2 regions of the Streptomyces sudanensis genome follow, and region 1 is predicted to be linked to the other one. Evidence: riboswitches for the same ligand, from Rfam matches in the RefSeq annotation. Region 1 holds a riboswitch; the other holds the start of a gene.
What was found. A riboswitch is a leader RNA that binds a small molecule or an ion and turns the genes downstream of it on or off. The one in region 1 is predicted to bind cobalamin.
Positions count from the first base shown of each region.

Region 2: it holds a riboswitch for cobalamin, as region 1 does, so the genes downstream of both, MW084_RS23255 (energy-coupling factor ABC transporter permease) here and MW084_RS02935 (ribonucleoside-diphosphate reductase subunit alpha) in region 1, are expected to answer to the same signal.

Region 1 covers NZ_CP095474.1:677,161-689,791, reverse strand. Annotated here, with positions in the region: gene aroA (3-phosphoshikimate 1-carboxyvinyltransferase) at 2-1,348, opposite strand; gene MW084_RS02980 (M50 family metallopeptidase) at 1,376-2,080, opposite strand; gene MW084_RS02975 (SOS response-associated peptidase) at 2,127-2,942, shown strand; gene MW084_RS02970 (alpha/beta hydrolase family protein) at 3,103-3,747, shown strand; gene MW084_RS02965 (sigma-70 family RNA polymerase sigma factor) at 4,055-4,711, shown strand; gene rsrA (mycothiol system anti-sigma-R factor) at 4,708-5,007, shown strand; gene MW084_RS02955 (tetratricopeptide repeat protein) at 5,434-6,414, shown strand; gene def (peptide deformylase) at 6,489-7,139, shown strand; gene MW084_RS02945 (D-Ala-D-Ala carboxypeptidase family metallohydrolase) at 7,318-8,055, shown strand; gene MW084_RS02940 (ribonucleotide-diphosphate reductase subunit beta) at 8,126-9,145, opposite strand; gene MW084_RS02935 (ribonucleoside-diphosphate reductase subunit alpha) at 9,142-11,496, opposite strand; cobalamin riboswitch at 11,640-11,784, opposite strand; gene MW084_RS02930 (GNAT family N-acetyltransferase) at 11,806-12,360, opposite strand; gene MW084_RS02925 (hypothetical protein) at 12,417-12,631, shown strand, end outside.
Region 2 covers NZ_CP095474.1:5,013,344-5,024,108, reverse strand. Annotated here, with positions in the region: gene MW084_RS23265 (Acg family FMN-binding oxidoreductase) at 1-382, shown strand, start outside; gene MW084_RS23260 (flavodoxin domain-containing protein) at 412-957, shown strand; cobalamin riboswitch at 1,148-1,351, shown strand; gene MW084_RS23255 (energy-coupling factor ABC transporter permease) at 1,381-2,073, shown strand; gene MW084_RS23250 (energy-coupling factor ABC transporter substrate-binding protein) at 2,070-2,441, shown strand; gene cbiQ (cobalt ECF transporter T component CbiQ) at 2,447-3,193, shown strand; gene MW084_RS23240 (energy-coupling factor ABC transporter ATP-binding protein) at 3,193-4,041, shown strand; gene MW084_RS23235 (oxidoreductase) at 4,207-6,234, shown strand; gene MW084_RS23230 (PadR family transcriptional regulator) at 6,347-6,925, shown strand; gene MW084_RS23225 (NAD(P)/FAD-dependent oxidoreductase) at 7,250-8,668, shown strand; gene MW084_RS23220 (zinc-dependent alcohol dehydrogenase) at 8,681-9,871, opposite strand; gene MW084_RS23215 (uracil-DNA glycosylase) at 10,115-10,765, opposite strand, start outside.

The DNA of each region.
Region 1 (12,631 bases):
TTCAGGCCCCGACCGCGAGCATCCCGGCCCACATCCGGGGGAAGTCGGGCAGGGTCTTGGCGGTCGTCGCCACGTTCTCGACACGCACCCCCTCGACCGCGAGGCCGATCACGGCGCCGGCGGTCGCCATCCGGTGGTCCTCGTACGTGTGGAACACGCCGCCGCGCAGCGGGCGCGGCCGGATGCGCAGGCCGTCCGCGGTCTCCGTCACGTCGCCGCCCAGGGCGTTGATCTCCGCGGTGAGCGCCGCCAGCCGGTCCGTCTCGTGGAGCCGCAGGTGCGCCACGCCGCGCAGCGTCGACGGGGAGTCCGCCAGCGCCGCGACGGCCGCGATGCCGGGGGCCAGTTCGCCCACCTCGCCGAGGTCCACGTCGATGCCGTGGATCCGGCCCGAACCGGTGAAGGTGAGGCCGGCGTCCGTCAGCTCGCAGGAACCGCCCATCTCGGTGAAGATCTCCCGCAGCGCGTCGCCGGGCTGCGTCGTCCGCGCGGGCCAGTCGGGGATGGTGACCCGGCCGCCCGTCACCAGGGCGGCCGCCAGGAACGGCTGGGCGTTCGACAGGTCCGGCTCGACCACCAGGTCGCGGCCGAGCAGCGCGGACGGGGAGACCCGCCACACGTTCGGCTCGCCGCCCGTCTCCGGCTCGTCCACCTGCGCGCCCACCGCGCGCAGCATGTCCACGGTCATCCGGACGTGCGGCGTCGACGGCAGCCGCGAGCCCGTGTGCCGCACCTCGACGCCCTGGTTGAAGCGGGGAGCCGACAGCAGCAGCGCGCTGACGAACTGCGAGGACGACGAGGCGTCGACCTCGACCTTCCCGCCGTCCAGGGCGCCCCCGCCGTGCACCGTCATCGGCAGCGCGCCCCGCCCGCCGTCGTCGATCCGTGCGCCCAGCACGCGCAGGGCGTCGATCACGCCGTGCAGCGGCCGCTCGTACGAGCGGGCGTCGCCGTCGAAGCGGACCGGGCCGTCCGCCAGCGCCGCCACCGGCGGCAGGAACCGCATGACCGTGCCCGCGTTGCCCACGTCGACCGAGGCCGGGCCGTGCAGGCCCGCCGGGATGACCCGCCACGCCTCGCCGCACCCGTCCGGGGCGCCCGCGCCGGCCGAGCTGGACGACACCGTCTCCTCGATGCCCACGCCCAGCGCGCGCAGGGCCTCCGCCATCAGCAGCGTGTCCCGCGACCGCAGCGGGCGGCGGAGCCAGCCCGGCTCGGAGGCGAGGGCGGCCAGGACCAGGGCGCGGTTCGTGACCGACTTGGAACCGGGCACGGAGACGGTCGCGTCGACCGGGCCGCTCGCGTACGGGGCGGGCCAGGGATCGGGGTGCGCGGGGATGTCGGTCATGCCTCTCACTTTAGTGGGCCGGGCGGATCACAGGCCGAGCAGCCAGCGGCCCCCGCCGACCAGCGAGGAGAGCGAGACGGAGTAGAAGAGGAACATCCACATCGCCGCCGGGGCGTGGGTGAGCCGGGCGAGCTGGTCGGCGTCGGAGTCCCGCGCCTCCCCCCGCCGCCGCCTCGCCCGGAGCTCGAACACCGGCCGCACCCCGCCCAGCAGCAGGAACCACACCGCGCCGTACGCGAACGCCGCCTGCACCTCCGGCTCCGTCAGCCACGACACCAGCAGGAACGCCCCGCCCGTCACCACCACGGCCAGCACCCCGTACGCGTTGCGGACCATCGGCAGCATCGCGGCCAGCAGCGCCGTCGCCACCCACAGCAGCAGCGTGATCCGGTGCGCCGCCAGCAGCCAGGCACCGCCCAGCCCCAGCAGCGACGGCGCCGTGTACCCGGCGGCCGCCGTGAGGATCATGCCGAGGCCGGTCGGCCTGCCCCGGCTCACGGTCAGCCCGCTGGTGTCCGAGTGCAGCCGGATCGCCTCCAGCCGCCGCCCGGTGAGCAGCGCCACCAGCGCGTGGCCGCCCTCGTGGGCGATCGTCACCGCGTTCCGCGCGGGCCGCCACAGCGCCCTCACCGAGGTCGCCAGCAGCGCGGCCGCCCCGGTCGCGGCCACCAGCCACAGGCCGGGCGGGGACTGGGTGCCCAGGACGTCGTCGAGGATGTTCGCGGTGGCCATGGGGACGGCTCCTCGGGGGTCGCGGGGACGTGGCAGTCTTGGTGGTATGTGCGGACGTTACGCGGCCGGCCGGAGGCCCGGGGAACTCGCCGGGATCTTCGGCGTGGAGAAGTGGGAGCCCGAGGAGGCCCTGGAGCCCGACTGGAACGTCGCCCCCACCAAGGAGGTGTACGCGGTACTCGAACGCCCCCTGAAGGACACCGACGAACCCCGCCCGGTCCGCCAGCTGCGCCCCCTGCGGTGGGGGCTCGTGCCGTCCTGGTCGAAGTCCCCCGAGGGCGCGGCCCGGATGATCAACGCCCGGGCCGAGACCGTCCACGAGAAGCCCGCCTACCGCCGCGCCTTCGCCGCGCGCCGCTGCATCCTCCCCGCCGACGGCTACTACGAGTGGGTCACCGGCGCCGACGAGCGGCAGCGGGAGGTCGAGGGGAAGCGGAAGCGCCCCCGCAAACAGCCCTACTTCGTCACGCCCGCCGACGGCTCCGTCTTCGCGATGGCCGGGCTGTACGAGTTCTGGCGCGACCCGACGCTGCCCCCCGACCACCCGGGGGCCTGGTGGGCGACCTGCTCGGTGATCACCACCGAGGCCGAGAAGGACCCCCTCGCGGTGGCCCCCGCCGAGGGCCCCCGCTCGCTCGCCGACATCCACCCGCGGATGCCGCTCATGCTCACCGAGGACCGCTGGGACGCCTGGCTGGACCCGGCCCGCACCGACACCGGGGAGCTGCGCGCCCTGCTCGCCCCGCCGCCCGGCGGCCTGATGCGGGCGTACCCGGTCCCCACCGCCGTCAGCAACGTCCGCAACAACGGCCCCGAGCTCCTGACGGAACTCGACGCACCCGAAGAGAGCACCCTCTTCTGACCGGCCCCGGGCCGCGCGCGCGGAGGCGGACCCGCGCGCCCGCGAGGAGCGGCCGCCGGATCGTCCGCGACTGGTCCGCGACGGACCGGCGGACCCGCGCGCCCCCGGGGAGCGCCCGGGTCCGGCGCCGCGCCGGACCCGGGCGCGCGAGGATGGCCCCGTGACACAGCAGACCGAGACCGTTCCCACGGGCGCCGGCGACGCCCGGATCACCTGGTACCCCGCCGGGCCCGGCGCCCGGTTCGTCGTCGCCCTCGGCCACGGCGCCGGGGGCGGGATCGAGGCCCGCGACCTGCGGGCCCTCGCCGCGCACCTGCCGCACGCCGCCGCGGCCACCGTCGCCCTCGTCGAGCAGCCCTGGCGCGTCGCCGGCCGGAGGCTCGCGCCCGCCCCGAAGACCCTCGACGCCGCCTGGCGCGACCTGTGGCCCGCCCTGCGGGCGCCCGGCGCGCCCGTCGTCGCCGGGGGGCGCAGCGCCGGGGCCCGGGTCGCCTGCCGCACCGCCCGCGAACTGCAGGCCCACGCCGTACTCGCCCTGGCCTTCCCCCTGCACCCGCCGGGCAGGCCCGAGAGGACCCGCGCCGGCGAACTCCTCGGCAGCGGCCTGCCCACCCTCGTCGTCCAGGGCGGCAACGACCCCTTCGGGAGGCCCGGCGAGTTCCCCCGCGGCGGCCACCGGGTCGTGGAGGTCCCCTGGGCCGACCACTCCTTCGCCGTACCGAAGCGGGCCGCCACCACGCAGGAGGACGCCCTCGGGAGGATCGCCGGAGAGGTCGCGCGGTGGCTCGACGGCCTTCCGGGGTGAACCGGGGACCCTCCCGGGTGAGCCGGGGTCCTTCCCGGGTGAACCGGGAATGAGGAGCGGCTCCCCGCTGTTGTCCCGACCGTCGGTCGACGACATCAGGCCAGGAGAGGGAGTCCGTCGCATGGGTTCGACCATCTGCCCGAGCCGGTCGCGCACCACCGGGCTGGACTGGACGGTGCTGTCCGGACCGGCTGCCGGGTCCGCCCGGGTGACGGGCGACGACAATCGGCGGAGACGGCCGGCGGAGGGTCGACTATCCTCCGATTCGAGCGGGTCCGCACTCGGTCTCGCCGCGGCGCTGGAGGAGGTGGGTCCGGTCACTGGGACCGACAGGGGGTCCGTCGAGGACCCCGGGGAGACGGACGGCGAGCGCAACGCGCGCTTCGAGCGGGACGCCCTCGGCTACCTCGACCAGATGTACTCGGCCGCCCTGCGGATGACGCGCAACCCGGCGGACGCCGAGGACCTGGTGCAGGAGACGTTCGCCAAGGCGTACGGCTCGTTCCACCAGTTCCGCGAGGGCACCAACCTGAAGGCGTGGCTGTACCGCATCCTCACCAACACCTTCATCAACTCGTACCGCAAGAAGCAGCGCGAACCCCAGCGCAGCGCGGCCGAGGACATCGAGGACTGGCAGCTCGCCCGCGCCGAGTCGCACATGTCGACCGGTCTGCGCTCGGCCGAGTCCCAGGCCCTCGACCACCTCCCGGACTCCGACGTGAAGGCGGCCCTCCAGGCGATCCCCGAGGAGTTCCGCATCGCCGTCTACCTGGCCGACGTCGAGGGCTTCGCCTACAAGGAGATCGCGGACATCATGGGAACGCCCATCGGCACGGTGATGTCCCGGCTCCACCGTGGACGCCGCCAGTTGCGCGGCATGCTCGAGGACTACGCCCGCGAGCGCGGACTGGTCCCCGCCGGCGCCGGAGAGGCCACGGACGATCGGAAGGGCTCGGGGTCATGAGCTGCGGAGAGCCACACGAGACGGACTGCTCGGAGGTCCTGGACCACCTCTACGAGTTCCTCGACCGCGAGATGCCCGACAGCGACTGCACGAAGTTCGAGACGCACTTCGAGGAGTGCTCGCCGTGCCTGGAGAAGTACGGGCTCGAACAGGCGGTGAAGAAGCTCGTCAAGCGCTGCTGCGGGCACGACGACGTACCGAGCGACCTGCGCGCGAAGGTCATGGGGCGGATCGAGCTGATCCGGGCCGGGGAGGCCGTCCCCGACCAGGACGTCTCCGCGACCGCCCAGGAGTGACGGCACGGCACCCGGAGGGACGGGGCGCCGCAGCGGGAGGCCCCGCGGCGGCGCCCCGTCCCGTGTACGCCCCTCGAAGGCGCCGGCCGGGCCGCCCCCGCCGCCCCCGGTCCCGGCACGTCCGGCGGGTCGCGCGGACCGCCCGCGCCTTCCGGGCCGCCGTCCGCGCGTAGGACGACCCGTCCGGGGAAACCGCCCCCCGGGAGGCCGTCCGGACGCCGGGCACCCCCGTCCGCGGGGCCGCCGCGGGGCCACCGCCCCCGCGGCGGCGGAATCCCTGGTCGGAGCCGTCGCCTACGGGCGGCGTCGGGGGGCCGGCCCCGGGGTAACCCATGGGTAATGAGCGGGCGCGCGACCGGGCATGGTTGGATGCCAACGAGAGGGTGTCCGGGGGCAGTGACCTTCAGCGACCGGCAGGCGGGAATCGTGAGGATCTTCGGGAAGGTACGGCATCGGCCCTCCGCCTCGTGGCGGCAGGCCACCGACCGCGCGTTCACGCTGATCGGGGACGGGCGGTACGAGGACGCGGGCGCGCTGCTGACGCGCGCCGCCGACCTGGAGCCCTGGCTCTCCGAGTCCTGGTTCAACCTGGCGCTGCTGCACAAGTTCCGGCACGACTGGGAGCAGGCCCGCGCCGCCGGGCTGCGCGCGGTCGCCCTGCTCGACAAGGGCACCGGGACGCCCGACTGGTGGAACGTCGGCATCGCCGCCACCGCCCTCCAGGACTGGCCGCTCGCCCGGCGCGCCTGGCAGGCGTACGGCCTGAAGGTGCCGGTCGGCGAGGCTCCCGGCGGGGAGCCGACCGGCATGGAGCTGGGCAGCGCCGCCGTACGGCTGTCGCCGGAGGGCGAGGCCGAGGTGGTGTGGGGCCGCAGGCTCGACCCGGCCCGGATCGAGGTGCTGTCGATCCCGCTGCCCTCGTCCGGGCGCCGCTGGGGCGAGGTCGTCCTCCACGACGGGGTGCCCAACGGCGAGCGGACCACCGCCGCCGGGCACAGCTTCCCGGTGTTCGACGAGATCGAGCTGTGGGCACCGTCGCCCGTGCCGACCTGGGTGGTGCTCCTGGAGGCCGCGACCGAGGCCGACCGGGACGCCCTGGAGCGGCTGGCCGCCGACGCCGGGTTCGCCGCCGAGGACTGGTCGTCGTCGGTGCGGCTGCTGTGCCGCTCCTGCTCCGAGTCGCGGATGCCGAGCGCCGAGGGCGACGGCGAGCACCTCGACCCGCACGACCACAGCGAGCCGGGCCACCCGGGCCCGCTCGGCCACCGCACCGCCGGCGACCTGTGGGTGCCGGAGCGGGAGTGCGGCATCGCCGCGCCGGCCGGACTGGTGCGGGGACTGCTGGACGGCTGGGTCGCGGACGGCCCGGACAGCCGGGAGTGGCGCGATCTGGAGGAAGTCTGCTGAGGCCCGCCGCGCCGGGCCCGTAGGCTGTACGGGCACATCGCAACGGGTACCCAAGGGAAGGCGCGAGACCGGACATGGCGCAGCAGGAGACGGACCAGCAGGGCTACGACGCCCTCCCCGTGGACGACGAGGGCTTCGTCGTCGACACGGAGAACTGCGAGGAGCGCGAGCGGGCGTACCGCGAGCGCGGTACGTCGCGCCCCATCACGGTCGTCGGCAACCCCGTGCTGCACAAGGAGTGCAAGGACGTCACCGCGTTCGACGACGAGCTGGCCCGGCTGGTCGACGACATGTTCGCCAGCCAGCGGACCGCCGAGGGCGTGGGCCTCGCCGCCAACCAGATCGGCGTCGACCTGAAGGTCTTCGTCTACGACTGCCCCGACGACGAGGGCGTGCGCCACGTCGGCGTCGTCTGCAACCCGGTCCTGGAGGAGCTGCCGCCCGAGCGGCGCGCCCTGGACGACTCCAACGAGGGCTGCCTGTCCGTCCCCACCGCCTACGCCTCGCTCGCCCGGCCCGACTACGCGGTCGTGCGCGGCCAGGACGTCAAGGGCAACCCGATCAAGGTGCGCGGCACCGGCTACTTCGCCCGCTGCCTCCAGCACGAGACGGACCACCTGTACGGCTACCTGTACATCGACCGCCTGTCGAAGCGGGACCGCAAGGACGCCCTGCGCCAGATGGCCGAGGGCACGCCCCGCTACCCGGTCGTCCCCAACGACTGACGCGCCGCCGCGCCGGGGCGCGGGCCCGCCCGCGGGCCGCGCCCCGGCCCGCCGCCTCCCGCTCCCGCCCGTCATCATTCCGTCATCGAGTGGCCGAATTCCGTTGCCGTAGGGTCGGTTGACGCGCGTCAACCGGCACGCGAGTCTCTGCGTACACCGCTCACAGCAGGGAGACGCAATGCTGAGACGCACGGCACGCCTTCTGTTGGCCATGGTCATGGCCGCCGTCGCCGGCCTCGCCGGGGTCGTCGCCACGGCCGGGCCCGCCCAGGCCGACGACTGCTACACCTGGTCCCGCACCCTCTCGCAGGGCGCGACCGGTTCCGACGTCACGCAGCTCCAGATCCGGGTCGCCGGCTACCCCGGCTACGGCGCGGTCCTGGAGATCGACGGCTCGTACGGCCCGGCCACCACCGCCGCCGTCAAGCGCTTCCAGGCCGCCTACGGGCTGACCGCCGACGGTGTCGCCGGCCCCGCGACCTTCAGCAAGATCTACGCGCTGCAGGACGCCGACTGCACCCCGATCCACTTCAGCTACGCCGAGCTCAACCGCTGCAACTCCGACTGGTCCGGCGGCGCGGTGAGCGCGGCGACCGCCAAGTCCAACGCCCTGCGCGCCATGTGGAAGCTGGAGGCCATGCGGCACGCCCTGGGCGACCAGTCCATCACCGTGACCAGCGGTTTCCGCTCGTACGCCTGCAACAACGCGGTCGGCGGCTCCTCCACCAGCCGCCACCTGTACGGGGACGGCGTCGACCTCGGCGCCGGCCCGCACTCGCTGTGCAAGCTGGCCCAGCAGGCCCGCAACCACGGCTTCAACGGCATCCTCGGCCCGGGCTACCCGGACCACAACGACCACACCCACCTCGACCACCGGTCCAGCCGCTACTGGTCGGCGCCCACCTGCGGCATCTGACCCGCGGCACGGCGGCCCGCACCCCCGCGAGGGAGGGGGTGCGGGCCGCCGCGCGTGGGGAGCCGGCCGGTCAGAAGTCCTCGTCCAGGTCCACCGAGCCCTCGACGGCGACCTGGTACGCGGACGGGCGCCGCTCGAAGAAGTTCGTCAGCTCCTGGACGCCCTGCAACTCCATGAAGGCGAACGGGTTCTCCGAGCCGTACACCGGGGTGAGGCCCAGCCGCGTCAGGCGCTGGTCGGCGACGCACTCCAGGTAGGCGCGCATCGACTCGGTGTTCATGCCCGGCAGGCCGTCGCCGCACAGGTCGCGGGCGAACTGCAGCTCGGCCTCCACGGCCTCCTTCAGCATGTCCGCGACCTGCCGCCCGAGTTCGTCGTCGAACAGGTCCGGCTCCTCCTTGCGGACGGTGTCCACGACCTCGAACGCGAAGCCCATGTGCATCGTCTCGTCCCGGAACACCCAGTTGGTGCCTGTGGCCAGGCCGTGCAGCAGGCCGCGCGAACGGAACCAGTAGACGTACGCGAAGGCGCCGTAGAAGAACAGGCCCTCGATGCACGCGGCGAAGCAGATCAGGTTCAGCAGGAAGCGGCGCCGGTCGGCCTTCGTCTCCAGCCGGTCCAGCTTCTCCACCGAGTCCATCCACCGGAAGCAGAACGCGGCCTTCTCGCGGATGGAGGGGATGTTCTCCACGGCGGCGAACGCGGCGGTCCGGTCCTCCGGGTCGGGGAGGTAGGTGTCGAGCAGCGTCAGGTAGAACTGGACGTGCACGGCCTCCTCGAACAGCTGGCGGGAGAGGTAGAGCCGGGCCTCGGGCGAGTTGATGTGCTTGTAGAGCGTCAGCACCAGGTTGTTCGCGACGATCGAGTCGCCCGTCGCGAAGAACGCCACCAGCCGGCCGATCAGGTGCTGCTCGCCGGGGGTCAGCTTCGCCAGGTCCGCGACGTCCGAGTGGAGGTCGACCTCCTCGACGGTCCAGGTGTTCTTGATGGCGTCCCGGTACCGCTCGTAGAAGTCCGGGTAGCGCATCGGGCGCAGCGTCAGCTCGAATCCCGGGTCGAGGAGGTTCGGGGTGCGGGTGGGGCTCGTCACTGGCAGGCCTCGCAGGACTCGGGGTTCTCAAGGGAGCAGGCGACGGCGTCCGGCTCGGACACCTGCTGGACGGGGACGGGCACGGTCGCCGCGGACGCGGCGCGGGCGATGCGCGTCGCCGGGCGGGAGCGCAGGTAGTACGTCGTCTTCAGGCCCTGCTTCCAGGCGTACGCGTACATCGACGACAGCTTGCCGATGGTCGGCGTCTCCAGGAACAGGTTCAGCGACTGCGACTGGTCCAGGAACGGCGTCCGGGCGGCGGCCATGTCGATCAGGCCGCGCTGCGGGATCTCCCACGCCGTGCGGTACAGCTCGCGCACCTCGGCCGGCACCCAGGTGAAGCCCTGCACCGAGCCGTTCGCCTCGCGCAGCGCCTCGCGGGTCTGCGCGTCCCACACGCCGAGCTCCTTCAGGTCGTCCACCAGGTACGAGTTGACCTGGAGGAACTCGCCCGACAGCGTCTCGCGCTTGAACAGGTTGGACACCTGCGGCTCGATGCACTCGTAGACGCCCGCGATGGACGCGATCGTCGCGGTCGGCGCGATCGCCAGCAGCAGCGAGTTGCGCAGGCCCACGGAGGCGATCCGCTCGCGCAGCGCCGCCCACCGCTCCGGCCAGGCCGGCTCCACGTCGTAGTGGTCGGGGTGGAGCACGCCCCGCGCGGTGCGGGTCTTGTCCCAGGCGGGCAGCGGGCCGCTGCGCTCGGCCAGGTCGGCGGACGCCCCGTACGCGGCGAGCATGATCCGCTCGGCGATCCGGGTCGACAGGGCCCGCGCCTCCGGGGAGTCGAACGGCAGCCGCAGCTTGAAGAAGACGTCCTGGAGGCCCATCACGCCCAGGCCCACCGGGCGCCAGCGGGTGTTGGACCGGGCGGCCTCCTCGGTCGGGTAGAAGTTGATGTCGACGACCCGGTCGAGGAAGGTCACCGCGGTGCGGACGGTCTCGTCCAGCCGCTCCCAGTCCATGCCGCCGCCGGTGACGAACGCGCCCAGGTTCACCGAGCCGAGGTTGCAGACGGCGGTCTCCCCGTCGTCCGTGACCTCCAGGATCTCGGTGCACAGGTTCGAGGAGTGGACCGTGTGGCCCGGCTCGGCGGTCTGGTTGGCGGTGCGGTTGGCGGCGTCCTTGAACGTCATCCAGCCGTTGCCGGTCTGCGCGAGGGTCCGCATCATCCGGCCGTACAGGTCGCGGGCCGGCATCGTCCTGCGGGCCAGGCCCCTCGCCTCGGCGGCCCGGTACGCGGCGTCGAACTCCTCGCCCCACAGGTCGACCAGCTCGGGCACGTCCGACGGGGAGAACAGCGACCACTCGGCGTCGTCGCTGACCCGGCGCATGAACTCGTCGGGGACCCAGTGCGCCAGGTTCAGGTTGTGGGTGCGGCGGGCGTCCTCGCCGGTGTTGTCGCGGAGCTCCAGGAACTCCTCGATGTCGGCGTGCCAGGTCTCCAGGTACACCGCGGCGGCGCCCTTGCGGCGGCCGCCCTGGTTGACGGCGGCGACCGACGCGTCCAGCGTCTTCAGGAACGGCACGATGCCGTTGGAGTGGCCGTTGGTGCCGCGGATGAGCGAACCGCGGGCGCGGATGCGGGAGTACGACAGGCCGATGCCGCCCGCGTGCTTCGACAGCCGCGCCACCTGGTGGTACCGGCCGTAGATGGAGTCCAGCTCGTCCTGCGGGGAGTCCAGCAGATAGCAGGACGACATCTGCGGGTGGCGGGTGCCCGAGTTGAACAGGGTGGGGGAGGACGGCAGGTAGTCGAGGCGGCTCATCAGCCCGTACAGCGCCTCCACCTCGCCGAGCGCGCGGTCCGAGTCGTCCTCGGCCAGACCGCAGGCGACGCGGAGCAGGAAGTGCTGCGGCGTCTCGACGACCTTGCGGGTGATCGGGTGGCGCAGCAGGTAGCGCGAGTACAGGGTGCGCAGGCCGAAGTAGCCGAAGCGGTCGTCGGCCTCCGGGTCGATCACCGCGTCGAGCCGCGCGGCGTGGCGGGCGACAAGGTCGGCGGTCCGGTCGGCGATGAGCCCCTCGCGGTGACCGGCGGCGACCGACGCCGAGAACGCCACCGCGCCCTGCCCGGCCGCCTCGTCGGCGATCGTGCGGGCCAGCAGCCGGGCGGCGAGCCGGGAGTACGCCGGGTCCTCGGCGATCAGGCCGGCCGCCGCCTCGGTGGCGAGCTCCCGGAGTTCGGCCTCGTCCGATCCGGCGTGCCGGCCGCGCAGGGCCGCGGCGGCGACCCTGCCGGGGTCGGTGTCCGGGAGGTCGGCGGTGAGGTCGGTCAGGGTCCGCAGCAGCGCGGTCCCGGGAGCGTCGGCTTCGGCGGCTGAGACCGGATCCGCTGGCGCGATGGTCACGTGGGGGCTCTCCCTCGCTCGGCTCGGGGCCCCGCGCGGGGCGGCGGCGGGCGGGCGCGCCCCACCCCGGGCACGGGGGCGTGCGTGACCGCGTCCACCGGCCCACTCCGCGAGGCCCGGACGTCTGGGCACCCGGGCCGGACGGTCCGGGCGCGCTGCGGGCAGGTCGTCGGACTCGCGGGTACGCGAAGGGCACACCGGTACACCGTTGCGGGACAGTTCCGGAATCGCACCGGATTCCCCTGCTGCGACAGCGAGGACGAGCATACATGTGGGGGGATCCGGATACGGAACCCCCCACATGTTGTGTCAGAGTGTCAGCTCGTATGCCAGGAGGGGCAGACCGGGAAGGGGTTCCCAGTCCCGCCGCGGGACCCGCGCGAAGCCCATCCGGTCGTACAGCCGCCGGGCGGCGCGGGCCTCCGGGACGACCGACAGGACGAGCCGCGCGCACCCCTCGCGGGCGCGCGCCCGGTCCGCGCACGCCCGGACGAGCGCCTCGCCCACGCCGCGTCCGCTCGCCGCGCCGGACACGGCGAGCATCCGGAACTCGGCCTCGTCCGGGCCCGCGATGTCCGCCCACGGCCTGCCGCCGGACGGTACGAACGTGACCCCGCCGAGGAGGGTGCCGTCCGGATCGGCGGCGACGAGCACCTCGGCCTCGGCGGCCCGGCGCGGCACGTCGCGCAGCAGGTCCAGGTACGGGTCGTCGGCCCCGTGGGTCAGCAGCCCGCCGTCGAGGTAGGCGCGGGCGCAGATCTCGCCCAGGGCGGCGTGCTCGGCGGGGCGCACGGGGCGCACGGCGAAGCCGGCGGAGGGTGGCGCGGGAGGCGGTACGGAGGTCGGGGTGGTGGTGGCGTCCATGAGAGACAGTCTGCCCCGCCGGTTGCGCGTAATGCGTTCGGTATTACGCTGGAGTCATGACGCCGAAGACGATCAGTTTCCGCACCGACTCCGACACGCACCGTGAGCTGGAGATCCTGGCCGAACTGAGAGGCGTCACCGCGTCGGACGCCATAAGGCTGGCCATCCACGAGGCGTACGTACGGGAGCAGTACCGCCGCGCGGCGGACGAGTTGGCCGAATGGCGGAACGATCCGGCCTACCAGGCGGAACTGGCCCAGGTGAGGGCGGA
Region 2 (10,765 bases), 4.3 Mb from region 1:
CCCGTCGTACGCGCTCGGGCCCTCCCGGTACGACGGCCGGGCACCCGTGCGGGACTTCCCCGGCGCCCGCCCCGACCGGGACGCCGCGCCGGCGGTCTACGAGTCCCGGCCCTGCCTCGCCGTCCTGGGCACCCGCCGCGACGGGCCGCAGGACTGGCTGCTGGCCGGCCAGGCCATGGAGCGCGTCCTGCTCCAGGCGACGCAGGACGGGCTGTCCACCTCCCTCAGCTCGCAGGCGCTGGAGTGGCCGGAGCTGCGCTGGCTCGCCCGCGACCCCCGGTCGGAGGCGGCCCACCCGCAGATCGTGATCCGGCTGGGCTACGGCCCCGAGGTCCCCGCCGTCCCCCGCAGGCCGGTGACCGAGGTCCTGGAGATCCGCTGAGGGCCGCCCGCCGCGAAGGGAGGCGCGCCATGGTCCTGGTCCACGTCCGGTACGCGTCCGCGCACGGCTCCACCCGGGAGATCGCCCACCGGATCGGCGCCCGGCTGGAGGCCCGCGGCCACCGCACGGAGGTGCGAGCCATCGACGGCGGCCCCGGCGGCCCCGGCGGCCCCGGACCGCCCCCGGGCGCCGCACTCGTCCTGGGCAGCGCCGTGCACGACGGCGCCTGGCTGCCGGACGCCGAGGCGTTCGTGCGGGGCCGCGCCGAGGAGCTGCGGGCGCGGCCGGTCTGGATGTTCAGCGTGGGGATGACCGCGGCCCTGCCCGGGCCGCTGCGGGCCCTCGCCGAACGGGCCGAACAGCCGCGCGTGGCCGCCCTGGTCGAGCTCGTCCGCCCGCGGGAGCACCGGCGCTTCTCCGGGGTGATCCGGCCGGGGCACCTGTCCGGGAGGGGCGCCGTGCTGTTCCGGCTGGCCGGCTGCCGGTACGGGGACCACCGGGACTGGGCCGCCGTCGAGGCGTGGGCGGACGGCATCGGCCGGGAGCTGGACGCCCCGCCGGGCCGGGCGGGATAGCCCGGGGCGGCGGACACGGCCGCGGGGCGCGGCGGGCCCGTCCCGGTCCGCGCCCGGCGGGCGGACCCGCCGCCGGCGGAGGCGCGGTCGTCCCGGCAGGCCAGGGCTCGGGGTGCGGCGCCGCGCCCCGGAGCCGCGCGGCCGCCCCCGGGCCGGTCCGGGCGCGGTTGTGAGGGAGCTGCTCGACGCACTACTGTCGCAGGGCCTTGGTGTACGGGAAATCCGGTGCAAAGCCGGTGCGGCCCTCGCCACTGTGATCGGGAAGTCCGGCTCCACCCTCCGCGAAGGCGGGGAAGCCACTGGACCCCCCGCGGGGAACCGCGGCGTCCGGGAAGGCGGAGCCGAGGCGGTAGGACCCGTCAGCCAGGAGACCGGCCAGGGCGCGTTGTCCATCCACGAGGTGCTGGAGAGGGTCTCCCCCACATGCATATAGCCGAGGGGTTCCTGCCCCGGGAACACGCGGTCGCCTGGACACTGGCGGCCGCCCCGTTCGTCGTCCACGGCGTCCGGGCCCTGACCCGCCAGGTCAGGGCCAACCCCGAGTCGACGCTGCTGCTCGGCGCGGCCGGGGCGTTCACGTTCGTGCTGTCGGCTCTGAAGATCCCGTCCGTGACGGGAAGCTGCTCCCACCCCACCGGGACGGGGCTGGGCGCCATCCTGTTCCGGCCGCCGGTCATGGCGGTGCTCGGCACGATCACGCTGCTGTTCCAGGCGCTGCTGCTGGCGCACGGCGGGATCACGACGCTCGGCGCGAACGTCTTCTCGATGGCGGTCGTCGGCCCGTGGGCCGGGTACGCGGTGTACCGGCTGCTGCGCGGGGCCGGTGCGCCGCTGATGGCGGCCGTGTTCTGCGGCGCGTTCACCGCCGACCTGTCCACCTACTGCGTAACGAGCGTCCAGCTCGCGCTGGCCTTCCCCGACCCGGGCAGCGGCTTCGCGGGGGCACTGGCGAAGTTCGGGGGGATCTTCGCGGTGACGCAGGTGCCGCTCGCGGTCAGCGAGGGCCTGCTGACGGTCCTGGTCATGCGGCTGCTGCGGCAGTCCAGCGGAGGCGACCTGGCGCGGCTGGGAGTCCTCCCGGCCGCGGGCGCGGCGAAGGGGGCGGCGGTCCGATGAGCCGTGACGCGAGGATCAACACCCTGCTCCTGCTGGTGGTCGCGGCGCTGGCCGCGCTGCCGCTGGCACTGGGCCTCGGCGAGGGCCGGGAGGAGCCGTTCGCGGGCGCCGACGCGCAGGCCGAGACCGCGATCACGGAGATCGCCCCCGACTACGAGCCGTGGTTCGCCCCGCTGTACGAGCCGCCGTCCGGGGAGGTCGAGTCGGCGCTGTTCGCCCTGCAGGCCGCGCTCGGCGCGGGCGTGCTGGCGTACTACTTCGGGCTGCGGCGCGGCCGGCGGCAGGGCGAGGAGCGGGCCCGGACCGGCACCGCGCCGGACGCCGCGCCCGGCGACCGGGCCGACGGGTCCGCGGCGGGCGGGGAGTAGCGCGGGTGCTGCCCATCGACGTGGCGGCGCACGGCAGCCGCTGGCGCCGCCGCCACCCGGCCGAGAAGGCCGCGCTCGGCTTCGGGCTGACCGCGTGCGCGGTGTCCCTGCCGCCGTGGCCGGGCGCCGTCCTGGTCACCGTGGCGGCGCTGGCGGTGCTGCTGGGCCCGGCCGGGGTGGCGCCGCGCCGGCTGTGGCGGGCGTGGCGGCTGCCGCTCGGGTTCTGCGTGACGGGCGCCGTGCCGCTGCTGCTGCGGGTCGGCGGCCCGGACGGATGGGTGGCGCTCGCGCCGGACGGCCCGGCGGACGCCTGCCTGCTGCTGCTGCGCACGTCGGCGGCGTCGCTGGGGCTGCTGCTGTTCGCGTTCACCACGCCCGTGTCGGACGTGCTGCCCCGGCTCGTGCGGGCGGGGGTGCCGGCGCCGGTGGTGGACGTCGCGCTGGTGATGTACCGGATCTCCTTCCTGCTGCTGGATGCGGTGGCGCGGGTCCGGCAGGCGCAGGCGGCGCGGCTGGGGCTCACGGGCCGCGCCGCGGCGTGGCGGTCGGCGGCAGGGCTGGGCGCGACGGCGTTCGTGCGGGCCTTCGACCGTGCGGCACGGCTCCAGACGGGGCTCGCGGGGCGCGGTTACGACGGCACGCTGCGGGTGCTGGTGCCCGAGGCGCGGGTGGACCGCCGCTTCCTCGCCGCGACGGCGGCGCTGCTGGCGGCGGTGGTCGCCCTCACCCTCGTACTGGAAAGGTCGCTGTGATGCCGGGACCCGCCGTGGTCGAGCTGGTCGGGGCGGGGTTCGCCTACGAGGACGGACCCGCCGTGCTGTCGGGGGTCGACTTCGCCGTGCCCGAGGGGCGTTCACTGGCCGTGCTGGGCCGCAACGGCAGCGGCAAGACGACCCTGCTGCGCCTCCTCAGCGGCGGGCTGCGGTGCGGGAGCGGGCGGCTGCGGGTCGCCGGCGAGGACGTCGCGTACGACCGCGGGGGCCTGACGCGGCTGCGCACGACGGTGCAGCTGGTGGTGCAGGACCCCGACGACCAGTTGTTCGCGGCGTCGGTGGGGCAGGACGTGTCGTTCGGGCCGATGAACCTGGGCCTGCCCGAGGACGAGGTGCGCGCCCGGGTGCGGGCGGCGCTGGAGGCGCTGGACATCACCGCGCTGGAGGACCGGCCGACGCACCTGCTGTCGTACGGGCAGCGCAAGCGGGCTGCCATCGCGGGCGCCGTGGCGATGCGGCCCCGGGTGCTGATCCTGGACGAGCCGACGGCGGGCCTCGACCCGCACGGCCAGGAGCGGCTGCTGGCGGCCCTGGACGGGCTGCGGGCGTCGGGGACGACGGTGGTGATGGCCACCCACGACGTGGACCTGGCGCTGCGGTGGGCGGACGACGCGGCGGTGCTCGCCCCGGACGGGCTGCGCACGGGGCCGGCCGGGGAGCTGCTGGCGGACGCGGAACTGCTGGACGCGGCGCGGCTGCGGCGGCCGTGGGCGGCGGCGGTGGCGCGGCTGCTGCGCGAACGGGGGCTGCTGGGGGCGGACGAGCCGGTGCCGCTCACCCCGGAGGAGCTGGAGGCGTGGGCGGCGGGCCTCCCCGCACCCGGCTGAGGGCCGGCGGGCGGCTGAGGGCCCGCGGGCGGGCGGGGCCGCGGCTGTCCGGCGGGAGGAGCGGCGTGCCACAGGTCACGCCCCGTACGTTATGCAACTTGTTGCACAAGGGGGGTGCGGTCGTCTACAACGGGGGCGACGACACCGCGCGAGGAGGCGCCCCCCATGACCCCGAGCCCGTCCCCGTACCCGCACCTGCTGAGACCGCTCGACCTCGGCTTCACCACCCTGCCCAACCGGGTGCTGATGGGCTCCATGCACGTCGGCCTGGAGGAGGCGGAGAACGGCTTCGAGCGGATGGCCGCCTTCTACGCCGCGCGCGCCCGCGGCGGGGCGGGCCTCATCGTGACGGGCGGCATCGCCCCCAACGAGGCCGGGCGGCCCTACGAGGGCGGCGCCAAGCTCACCACCGAGGAGGAGGCCGCGCGGCACCGCGTGGTGACCGAGGCGGTGCACGCGGCGGGCGGCCGGATCGCCCTGCAGATCCTCCACTTCGGCCGCTACGCCTACCACCCGCGGCTCGTCGCGCCGAGCGCGATCCAGGCGCCGATCAGCCCGTACGTCCCGCACGCCCTGACCGACGAGGAGGTCGAGCGGACGGTCGAGGACTACGTCCGGGCGGCGGAGCTGGCGAAGGCCGCCGGGTACGACGGCGTCGAGGTCATGGGCTCCGAGGGCTACCTGATCAACGAGTTCACCGCCGCCGCGACCAACCACCGCGACGACCGCTGGGGCGGCTCGTACGAGAACCGGACGCGCTTCCCCCTGGAGATCGTCCGCCGCGTCCGCGAGCGGGTCGGCGAGGACTTCATCCTGATCTACCGGCTGTCCATGCTGGACCTGGTGCCCGGCGGCTCCTCCCTGGAGGAGGTCGTCGCGCTGGCGAAGGGCGTCGAGGCGGCCGGCGCGACGATCGTCAACACCGGCATCGGCTGGCACGAGGCGCGCATCCCGACCATCGCCACCTCCGTGCCCCGCGCCGCCTACACCTGGGTGACCAAGCGGCTGATGGGCGCGGTGTCGGTGCCGCTGGTCACCGGCAACCGCGTCAACACCCCCGAGGTCGCCGAGGAGGTCCTGGCGGACGGCCGCGCCGACATGGTGTCGCTGGCCCGCCCGTTCCTCGCCGACCCCGACTTCGTCGCGAAGGCCCGCGCGGGCCGTCCGGAGACCGTCAACACCTGCATCGGCTGCAACCAGGCGTGCCTGGACCACACCTTCGGCGGCAGGATCACCTCCTGCCTGGTCAACCCGCGCGCCTGCCACGAGACGGAGCTGGTCCTCTCCCCCACCCGGCTGCGCAGGCGGATCGCCGTGGTCGGCGCCGGCCCGGCCGGCCTGGCCTGCGCGGTGTCGGCGGCCGAACGCGGCCACGCGGTCACCCTCTACGACGCCGCCGACGAGGTGGGCGGCCAGTTGAACCTGGCCAGGCGGGTGCCCGGCAAGGAGGAGTTCGGCGAGACGCTCCGCTACTTCCGCGTCCAGCTGGAGCTGCGCGGCGTGGACGTCCGGCTCGGCACCCGCGTCACCGCGGACATGCTGGACGGCTACGACGAGGTGGTCGTCGCCACCGGAGTCACCCCGCGCGTCCCGGCCGTCGAGGGGGTCGGCCACCCCAGCGTCGTCGGCTACCCGGAGGTGCTGCGCGGCGGCGCGCCGGTCGGCGAGCGGGTCGCGATCCTGGGCGCGGGCGGCATCGGCTTCGACGTCGCCGAGTACCTCACCGACGACGGCGAGGGCGCGAGCCTCGACCCGGAGGCGTACTTCCGCCGGTGGGGCGTCGACACGTCGTACGCCGGACGGGGCGGGCTGCGCGCCCCCGAGCGGCCGCGTCCGCCGCGGCGGGTGACGCTGCTCCAGCGCAAGACGACCAAGGTGGGCGCGGGCCTCGGCAGGACGACCGGCTGGATCCACCGCACGGAGCTGAAGCACCGCGGCGTCGAGATGGTCGCCGGGGCGGCGTACGAGCGCATCGACGACGAGGGCCTGCACATCACCGTCGGCGGCGAGGCCCGCACCCTCGCCGTCGACACGGTGGTCCTGTGCACCGGCCAGGAGCCGTGCCGCGACCTGTACGACGAGCTGACGGCGGCGGGCGTCTCCGCCCACCTGATCGGCGGCGCGGACGCGGCGGCGGAACTGGACGCGAAGCGCGCGATCGACCAGGGCACGCGCCTGGCGGCGAGGCTGTAGGCGGCCGGCCGCCCGGGTGCCGGGGGTTCGGGCCCGGGGTTCGGGCCCGGGGTTCGGGCCCGGGGTTCGGGGCTCGGGCGGTGGGCGGCCCGCCGGTCCCTAGGATGCGGGCATGTCGCTCCCGCACGCCATCCTCACCGCGCTGCTCGAGAAGCCGTCCTCGGGGCTCGAACTGACCCGGCGCTTCGACCGGTCGATCGGCTACTTCTGGTCGGCGACCCACCAGCAGATCTACCGCGAGCTGGGGAAGCTGGAGCAGGCGGGGCTGATCAGGGCCCTGCCCGCCCCGGCGACGCCGGCGCGCGGGCAGCGCAAGGAGTACGAGGTGCTGCCCGCCGGCCGGGCGGAGCTGGCCGACTGGACGCGGCGCGCCGAGGACCCGAAGCCGGTCCGCAGCGCGCTGCTGCTGCGGCTGCGCGCCGCCGCCGTGGTGGGCGCGGAGGGCATGGCGGACGAGGTGCGCCGCCACCTGGGGCTGCACCGGGCGCAGTTGGACGAGTACCTGGACATGGAGCGGCGGCAGTTCCCTCCGGAGCGGGACACGGAGGCGGACCGGCTGCGCCACCTGGTACTGCGGGGCGGGATCGAGCTGGAGCGGTTCTGGGTGGCGTGGCTGACGGAGGCCCTGGAGGGCCTGGAGGGCCCGAAGGTCCGACAGGACCCGGGAGCGCCGGGGAACCGGGGGGCCTGAAGGTCCGAGGGCCTGCGCGGGGGCCGACGGCCGCTGACGGCGTCGCCGCCCCGCCGCGCGTCCCGCCGCCCCGTACCGGCCGGAGGACGGCGGCGCGTCGACGGCCGCGCCGGGATCGGAGCGCCTCCGCACGCGCGTCCCGCGGTCGACGGCTCGCACGACCGGAACCGCGGCGCGGAGCCGCGCGGGCACGCCCGGCCCTCCCCGGCACGGGCGGGATGCCGGGCGCGTCCCGCTTTCCCGAGAGGTGTCCAAAACGCCCCGTCCCCTCCGGGCGGGCGGGATACTGGCCCGTCAGGGCAGTTCGGACGGGAAGGGGCGGACATGGTGAACGACGGCTCGGGCGGCGGCCCGGCGGCGGGGAGAGGCGCACGGCACGCGGTGGTGGTCGGCGGGAGCATCGCCGGGCTGCTGGCGGCGAAGGCGCTCGCGGACCACGCCGGGCGGGTCACCGTCGTCGAGCGGGACCGGTTCCCGCAGGGGGCCGAGCAGCGCGTGGGCGTGCCGCAGGGGCGGCACCTGCACGTACTGCTGGAAGGCGGCCGGAACGCCCTGGAGAGCCTGCTGCCGGGCGTGGTGGAGGAGTTGCTGGCCGACGGCGCGCCGCGGCTGGGGATGCCCGAGGACGTGGTGCAGTGGGAGGCCGGGAGCTGGCACCGGCGCACGGAGGCCGCCGTCCACATCATCACCGCGTCCCGGCCGCTGGTCGAGCGGGCGGTACGGCGCCGGGTGCTGGCCGACGCGCGGATCACGGCCGTGCAGGGCACGGAGGCGGTGGGCCTGTCCGGGGACGCCTCACGGGTGCGGGGCGTCCTGGTCCGCGAGCGCGGCGCCGGAGCGGACGCCGAGCCGCGCCCGATCGCCGCCGACCTGGTGGTGGACGCCTCGGGCCGGGGGACGCGGGCGCCGCGGTGGCTGGCCGCGCTGGGCGCGGAGCCGGCGCACGAGGAGACCGTCGACACGGGCCTCGCCTACGCCACCCGGATCTACCGGCACGACCGGCACGGCGACCGCACCGACGCGGGCGGCTACTTCGTCGTCCCCCATCCCGGGCAGCCGTACAGCGGCGTGGCGCTGCCCATGGAGGACGGCCGGTTCCTCGTCACGCTGTCCGGTCTGCGCGGCCAGGAACCCCCCGGCGACGGGGCGGCGTTCGAGGAGTACGCGGGGCGGCTGCCGCACCCGGTGCTGCGCGACTGGATGGCGGAGGCCGAGCCGGTCTCGCCGGTGTACGGCTTCCGCGACACCGCGAACGTGCGGCGCCGCTACGACCGGCCGGGCCGCCGCCCGGCGGGCTTCCTCGCCGTCGGCGACGCCCTGTGCACCGTCAACCCCATCTACGGGCAGGGCATGTCGACCGCCGCGATGGCCGCGGTCGCGCTGCGCGACGCGCTCGCCGACCGGCGGCGCACCCCGACGACGCTGCGCGTGCAGCGGGCCCTGCTGCGGGCGTCGCGGCAGGCGTGGGACATGTCGGCGGGCGCGGACAAGGCGATGCCCGGCGCGGCCGGGAGCGCCGCCCGCCCCACGCCCCTGGACCGGCCCGTCGGCTGGTACCTGGCCCGGGTGCAGCGGCGGTCGGGCCATGTGCCGGAGGTCGGCGCGGTGTTCCGCCCGGTGCTGTCCCTGACGAGGCCGCTGACCGCGCTGTTCGCTCCGCGCGTGGTGCGGGCCGTGCTGTTCGGGCCCGAACCCCGGGTCCTGGACCAGCCGCCGTCGTGGCGGAAGCGGCCCGGGGGCTGACGGCGCGCCGGCTCAGGGCCGCATGACGACCTTGCTGACACCGTCCTCCTTGCGCTGGAACATCCGGTACGCGTGCGGCGCGTCGGAGAGCGGCAGGTGGTGGGTGGCGAAGGTGTCCACGCCGAGCGGGTCGTCGTCGGTGAGGAGGGGCAGGATGTCGTCGACCCAGCGGCGGACGTTGGCCTGACCCATGCGCAGCTGGATCTGCTTGTCGAAGAGGGTGAGCATGGGCATCGGGTCGGCGGCGCCGCCGTAGACGCCGCTGAGGGAGATGGTGCCGCCGCGCCGTACGAGGTCGATGGCGAGGTACAGCGCGGCGAGCCGGTCGGCGCCGGCCTTCTGGTGGAGCCGGGCCGCCCAGGGGCGCGGCAGGAGCCCGGCGATCTGCTGCTGCGCCTTGGCGACCGGGCTGCCGTGGGCCTCGGTGCCGACGGCGTCGACGACGGCGTCCGGGCCGCGCCCGCCGGTGACCTCCCGGACGGCGGCGACCAGTTCGTCCTGCCCCTTGTGGGCGCCCAGGTCGAAGACCTCCACGCCGCGTGCGCGGGCGCGTTCGAGGCGTTCGGGCACCAGGTCGACGCCGACGACCCGCTCCACGCCCTGGTGGAGGGCGATGCGGCAGCACATCTCGCCGATCGGGCCGAGGCCGAGGACGGCGAGGGAGCCGCCGGGCGGCACGTCGGCGTACCGGACGGCCTGCCAGGCGGTCGGCAGCACGTCGGACAGGTAGAGGAACCGGTCGTCCGGCGGGCCCTCGGGGACCTTGATCGGCCCGTACTGCGCCTGCGGGACCCGCAGGTACTCGGCCTGGGCGCCGGGCACGGAGCCGTAGAGGCGGGAGTAGCCGAACAGCGCGGCGCCCGAGCCCTCTTCGGAGACCTGGGTCGTCTCGCACTGGGTGGGCAGGCCGCGGAGGCACATCCAGCAGTGGCCGCAGGCGATCTGGAAGGGGACCACGACGCGGTCGCCGGGACGGAGGTCCGGCACCTCGGGTCCGACCTCCTCGACGATGCCCATGGGTTCGTGGCCCAGGACGTCGCCGGGCGTCATGAAGGGGCCGAAGACCTCGTAGAGGTGGAGGTCGGACCCGCACAGCCCGGTGGAGGTGACGCGGATGACCGCGTCCGTGGGCTGCTCGATGCGCGGGTCGGGGACCTCGTCCACGCGGACGTCGCGCTTTCCGTGCCAGGTGACGGCCTTCATGACGGCCCTCTCCTTCCCTCGGTGCATGGCGGTGGCCGGGTACCCGGGGGCGGTCGCGGCGAATCCGTTTCGGCCGGACTTCGCCGCGAAGGCACCGGAATGCCACTTCCTCCTCCCGGTGGGCGCGCGCCGGGCGCTCCCCCCGCACGGCCCGCGCGGTGCTCCCGCGCCGGGCGCGTGACGCGACCGGCGCGCTTCGGGGTCCGCGCCGGGGCGGCGGGTCCGGGCCCGCCGCCCCGGGGGTCACGGCGCGGGCGCCGTGAGCCCGGCGGTACGGGCGGCGGCGCCCAGCACGTCCGTCAGCATGTCCGGGGTGAGCAGGCCGGTGAACGTGTTGCGCTGGCTGACGTGGTAGCAGCCGAACAGCTCCAGGTCCGGCCCGCCGCCGGCCGCGGGGAGCCGCACCCGGGCGCCGTGCGCGAAGCGGGGCCGGGGGCGCGGCACCGCCCAGCCCGCCGCGGCGAGCGCCGGGAGGACCGCCTGCCAGCCGAAGGCCCCCAGGGCGACCACGGCGCGGACGGTGGGCCGCAGCGCCTCCAGCTCCCGGACCAGCCAGGGGCGGCAGGTGTCCCGCTCCGCGGGGGTGGGGCGGTTGCCGGGCGGCGCGCAGTGGACGGGGGCGGTGACCCGCACCCCGTCCAGGCGCAGCCCGTCGTCGCGGGAGACCGCCTCGGCCCGGTCGGCGAGGCCGAGGCGGTGCAGGGCGGCGTAGAGCACGTCGCCGGAGCGGTCGCCGGTGAACATGCGGCCCGTGCGGTTGCCGCCGTGCGCCGCGGGGGCGAGGCCGACGACGAGGAGCGCCGCGTCGTCCGGGCCGAAGCCGGGGACGGGGCGGGCCCAGTAGTCCCAGCCGGTGTACGCGCGGCGCCCCTCGCGGCCGACCCGTTCGCGCCA